2 regions of the Bacillus sp. AP8 genome follow, and region 1 is predicted to be linked to the other one. Evidence: riboswitches for the same ligand, from Rfam matches in the RefSeq annotation. Region 1 holds a riboswitch; the other holds the start of a gene.
The links. A riboswitch is a leader RNA that binds a small molecule or an ion and turns the genes downstream of it on or off. The one in region 1 is predicted to bind lysine.
Positions count from the first base shown of each region.

Region 2: it holds a riboswitch for lysine, as region 1 does, so the genes downstream of both, BN349_RS18385 (Na+/H+ antiporter NhaC family protein) here and BN349_RS07385 (amino acid permease) in region 1, are expected to answer to the same signal.

Region 1 covers NZ_CAPG01000029.1:36,863-40,070, forward strand. The annotation lists gene BN349_RS07375 (DMT family transporter) at 1-837, shown strand, start outside; gene BN349_RS07380 (DUF6509 family protein) at 855-1,148, opposite strand; lysine riboswitch at 1,412-1,592, shown strand; gene BN349_RS07385 (amino acid permease) at 1,760-3,157, shown strand.
Region 2 covers NZ_CAPG01000076.1:63,731-66,938, forward strand. The annotation lists gene BN349_RS18380 (M23 family metallopeptidase) at 1-51, shown strand, start outside; gene BN349_RS18385 (Na+/H+ antiporter NhaC family protein) at 116-1,696, opposite strand; lysine riboswitch at 1,826-2,008, opposite strand; gene BN349_RS18390 (HD-GYP domain-containing protein) at 2,127-3,208, opposite strand, start outside.

The sequences.
Region 1 (3,208 bases):
TTAGGTATAGGTCCAGCAGATGTCGGCGAACAAATCTTATTTGCAGGCTATCGATTCTTTCTTTCAGCACTATTAATCTTTTTATTCTATTTAATAATTGGTAAAAAGAATGAATTACGATTTGAAAAATCATCTGTAAAAATCATCATCGTTTTAGGAATTTTGATGACATTTTTGCAATACTTTTTCTTTTATATCGGTTTGTCACATGCAACGGGAATCCAAGGAAGTATCATTTCTGGTACAAGTTCTTTTTTCCAAATCATCTTTGCTCATTTTTTACTAAAAGATGATCATCTTTACCCTGCCAAAGTAATTGGACTACTTGTTGGTTTTTGTGGAGTTATCATCACTTATATTCCAAAGGGTGATGTAAGTTTTACAATTGGCTATGGAGAATGGCTGGTACTTGCTTCCATAGTTATTGCTGCATATGGAAATATTGTAACGAAGCGTGCATTGGCCAATTGGAGAGCACATTATCTATCAGGTTATGGAATGTTAATTGGTTCAGTGTTACTCCTTCTATTAGGTATGTTTCTAACCGATTTCACATTTTTCACATTTTCTATTAAAGATCTAATTATGTTGCTTTATTTAGCCTTTTTATCAGCCGCTGCTTTCTTACTTTGGAACAACATTTTGAAATATCATCAGGTAGGGAAAGTAACGTTATTTAACTTTCTTATTCCAGTATTCGGGGTTTTCTTAAGTGGGATTTTCTTAAATGAAGCAATAGGAATTACAGCAATTATAGGATTGATATTAGTAACTCTAGGAATCATTTTTGTAAATGCGAAATCTATAATTAAAATTAAAAAAGAGCACCAGAATTAATGTCTGGTACTCTTTTTTTACATTTCTTCAGAATAATGATCTTTACAAAATGTGTTCAGTACAGAGATTTCATCATCTTCTAATTCGAAATCCAAAAGCGTATTTTCTGAACGTTCAAACAAATCATATGTAAGAATCTCTTCTTTGTCTCCATCGACAAGAAAAATCACTTTAGCATATACTCCGTTTTCATGATGTAATTCATCATCTTCAGGAACATCTAAATATAACAAAAACTCATATCTATTTCCGGGTAAAATTCCAAATTGATCGTTAATCAATTGGATTTCATATTCTGTAATAGTAATCATCTTAAACATCCTTTCTCAATTCCTTAACTTATTATATCCTTAAAGCTTTTGTAAGGAAAGTAGACAATATTCAATTAAAGTAAGCAATTAGCGGCTACTCATAACTTTCCGGATAAACTGTTTAACAAGTTAACCTTATCTATATATTCAGAATAGTTTTAAATTAATAAAAAGATAAAGGATATGGCGTAAATGGTTGACATATACATCTTAAGTAATTACTATATTATTATATTAATAATGATAGAATCTCCATCAGATCACGGTGGGGTAGAGGTTGCGATGTTTAATAGTACATAAACAGAGAGACAGAAAACTCAAAGACGTTTATGGAAAGGAACCATCGCCGAAGTGCTATAGTTTTCTGGCTATAGTGAACTGGGGCTACATCATAATAGGTGTAGAACTGTCATAGTTTAAATGCTATGAAGAGCTATCACAACAAAGTCTGGTGTCCATTTGATTTGTACTCTTATTACACACCAACTTATTGGTGTGTTTTTTATTGTAAAAATAGCAATTACTCTACCACTGATGTTTGGATATCTACTCTATATTAATAACAACTAATGTATATACTTTACAACATAAAAGTATAGAGGGAGTATACGATGAAACAACAAAAATTAGGATTTTGGATTTTAACTTCATTAGTAGTTGGAAACATGGTTGGATCGGGAATCTTCATGTTACCACGTACATTAGCCGAGGTGGCAAGCCCTGCAGGCGTTATGCTAGCCTGGATATTTACAGGACTCGGCGTTCTTTTTGTAACATTAGTTTTTGGGAATTTAGGTAAAAGAAAGCCCGAACTAAATGGTGGTCCACAAATATACGCGAAAGAATTATTTAAAAAAGGATCACAAGCGGCCCAATTATCCGGGTTCATGGCAACATGGGGTTATTGGATTGGGAATTTAGCTGGAAACATTGCTATTATTACAACTTTTGCTAGTTATTTATCCACTTTCTTCCCGCAATTAACAAACCAAGCTGAACTATTTACGATTGGTAATTTTACTCTAAAAGTAGGAAATGCTTTAACTTTTATCGTTTGTAGTCTATTACTATGGGGTGTACATTTTATTGTTATACGAGGAGTTGGCAGTGCAGGTAAACTAAACCTATTAGCAACAATTGCTAAAGTAAGTGGTTTTGTCTTTTTCATTATCATTGGCTTAACCGCATTTGAAGCTTCCAATATCACACCTTTCGTTGCCGAAAATGTTAATTCTAGTGGTCATTCTGTTGGGCTATTAGGACAAATAAATGCCGCTGCAGTTGCAACTCTTTGGGCTTTTGTAGGAGTTGAATCAGCAGTAGTCTTTTCCTCACGTGCGAAAAAACCAACTGATGTAAAAAAAGCGACAATTCTTGGATTACTTATTGCCTTAGCCATTTATATTGGAATTAGTTCATTAGTTATGGGATTACTACCAAAAGAAGAATTACTTATGTCTGAAAAACCATTAATCGATGCCATTATTACGGTTATGGGTCCGATTGGCGGTAAACTACTAGCAGCATTAGGATTGATCAGTCTATTAGGTTCAACGATTGGTTGGACTATGTTAACAGCTGAAGTGCCAAGTGCAGCTGCAAAACAAGGGCTATTCATTCCTAAATTTATGAAAGAAAATAGCAAAGGATTTCCATCCTTTTCACTAATTTGTACGAATATTTTAGGCCAAATGTTTATTTTTTCAACGATTTCAAATTCTATTTCACAAGCTTTTGAGTTTATTATTTATATCGCTACATTATCTTATTTAATTCCATATCTTATAGCTACGACATTCCAAGTAAAACTCGTTATTACTGGAGAAACATATAAAAATGGTCAGGGAAGAATTACAGATATAATAGTCGGTACGCTAGCGTTCTTGTACTCCGTATATGTACTAATTGCAGGTACGGCCGATCTAAAAACCTTTTTATTTGGAATGCTTTTATTAGCAAGTGGTATACTATTTTATCGATATGTTAAAGAAAATAAAGTAATTGAATAATTTATAACGAAAAACACGATATAAAAATATCGTGTTTTTTATTTACGAAAC
Region 2 (3,208 bases), on a different contig from region 1:
CCCTATTATCACCTAACTGTTTGGGAGAGAAACGAGCGAAGAAACAAATAAAAAAACTAGATAAAGCATGGGGCCTCTCAAAAGCATCACTTTTGAGAGGCCCCTTTTAAATGAATTATTCAATTATATCTTCTCCAACCACAACTGTTTTCCCTTTCTTTGAAAGAGCCATTAGAGCAACCAAAGTACCCGCTAGTACAATTAGTAAAGATAATGATACACTTCCAGTAAATCCAAGTAAAAGGAATCCAATCGCAGCGAAACCGGCACTTATTAGTGCATAAGGTAACTGAGTCATAACATGATCCATATGGTCACAGCCAGCCCCAGTAGAAGATAGAATCGTTGTATCTGATATTGGTGAACAATGATCTCCAAATACCGCACCAGCTAACACAGCTGCTAATGATGGCAGTAACATACTTGAATCCATAGTAGCGACGATATCTCCTGCTAACGGTAAAAGGATACCGAATGATCCCCACGATGTTCCTGTTGATAACGCCATAACACCTGCTATCAAAAATAAAATAAACGGTATAAAAGCAATATTTAAATTAGATTTTTCAACAAATCCTGCTAAATAGCTACCTGTTTCTAATGCACCTACTAAATCAACGATGACCCAAGCAAATAACAAAATGTATACAGCTGGAAGCATTGACTTAATTCCTTCTATTACACCTGTGAAAAACATGCTTCTATCCACGGCTTTTTTAGAATAGACTTGTCGAAAGAATAAAATGATCGTTACAACTAAACCAAATAATCCTCCATAAAATAATGATGTCGGTACGTCCGTATTCTCAAACATGCCTAATACAGTCACATTTCCTTCAATTGCCTTACTACCTGTCCATAACATTGCAGATACAGTTCCTACCACTAATGCAGCAATCGGTACTAATAAATCTGCAACAGAACCTTTTTTACTAACAGGTAAATCACTTTTTAACTCTCCTGGTGCTTGTTTATCAGGATTAGAAACGATTCCGTCCTTAATTGCTCGATCTTCATGAATTTTCATCGGACCAAAATTAATGTTTTTCCATGAAGTATAAAACACTAATAATAGAGATACCCAAACATAAAAGTTCATGGGTATCATTTGAATAAAAGCTGAAAAGCCGCTTATATCTAATGAATTCGCTGCTAAAATAGGAGCAAGAATGGCAATGATGTATGCTCCCCAGCTAGAAACTGGTGATACGACACAAATTGGAGCTGCAGTTGAATCAATAATATAAGATAGCTTAGCTCTTGAAACCCTATTTCGATCAGTTAAAGGTCTTGATATTTGTCCAACTGCTAAAGCATTAAAATAGTCGTCAATAAAGATAATAATTCCTAAAATCGCTGCTGTTATCTGCGCACCCGTTCTTGTTTTAACTCTTTTTAAAGCCCATTCTCCGAAAGCTCTGCTTCCACCTGAAATGGATACAAATGCAGTAATACATCCTAAAATAAGTAAAAATAAAATAATATACACTTTGCCTGTGTTAACGGATCCATCCACGATAAATAATTGTAAAACTGATTTTCCAATCGTAGCTAACGAATCCATAGGATTAAAGTTAGCTAATAGCAATGCAGCTGTAGCAATTCCTAAACCTAAAGATAATAAAACCTTTCTTATTAAAAGAACCATAATAATGGCTACTACTGGTGGTAATAAAGAAAATATTGTGTTTTCCATGCTGTTCTCTCTCCTTTAATAAAAGTTAAGGGCGGTGAAGAGCTTGCATTTCAGTTCTTGGACAAAAATAAAAAGGATAATGATAGAAAACAACCTATCATTACCCTTTGTAATGTATGTTATCGTCCATCGCTCTGTAGCTCACCATTATAAAGATAATCTTTATAATGACAGTGCTGTCCTTATTCAAGACAACCCCAGTATCATATGCCTGACTTCAAATGATACTTCGGCAAAACTTCCTTTTAGCTGTGATCATAGTTGTCATCCTCACAACAGCCTACTTTTAAGTTTTGCACCTCTACCCCATGCGGTGATAGTAGTTCAATATTTAATTTACTTTTCTAATATAACAATTATAAGACTTTATTTCAACTTTTTATATAAAAATTCCGATAATAAATTATAGTAATATTTATTAAGCAACACTCTAATTCGTTATACAATCGACTATCATTACATCTAAGCACTTCATTAAATCAATTTCGTATGGTTGAACATCATGATTTCCATTATCTTTTATAATTCGAACAACTGGTCGATCACTAATTCCATGATTTTGTTTGGAAACGATACCAATTCGCTTATCATTCAATTTCACAGTTAAACCAATTGGATATATAGCAACAGCTTTTCTAAATGCCTCAATGATTTCTGTATCAAACAAAGTTCCTGATCCAGAATAAAGAATTTCTAAACCTTCATGAGGGAGCAACGCTTTTCTGTATACTCGATTAGAGGTGACTGCATCAAAAACATCAGCAACAGCCAAGATTTTAGCAAAAAAATGAATATCTTTATCTTTTAATCCTCTTGGATATCCAGAACCATCTATTCGTTCATGATGCTGATAGGCACAATGTGCGACTAGTAATGGAACCGTGTTTACTTCTTTTAATATTTGAAAGCCTTCTTCAGCATGTGTCTTAATTTCTTCATACTCTTCTTCCGTTAACTTCCCTGGCTTCAGTAAAATTTTTTGCGACACTTTCATTTTACCAACGTCATGTAAAATAGAGCCTAATCCCAGGATCTCCAATTGCTTTGGATTTAGCTTTAACTCCATTCCAATTGCCAAAGCATATAGCGTTACATTATAGGAATGGGTAAATATATATGAATCATGAGTATAAACATCTGCAAGAATCGTCAATAAACCTTTTTCTGCTGTCATCTCTTTCATAATTCCTCGAATAAGTCCCATAAGCTGTTTGGAGTTTTTTTCAAAGATATAAGATTTTGCGGCTTGCGTTCCCTTCTTATCACTTTCAAGAAAAATACTTTCAATCGACTCAATGGCTTCAAATCTTAAACGTTCTGAGACCGTATTTTCTGGATTAATATTTTCACTTTTTGGATCTTCTATATATACATAAAGAACACCTAATTCGATCAATCTTGTAACCAAGCTTTCCGATAGGACTACCCCTTCATTTAATAAAACTTTATTTCGCTCGTTATAAATGGTCTTTCCCAAAATTGATTTAGGTATTACATGATTTGTGGATATCA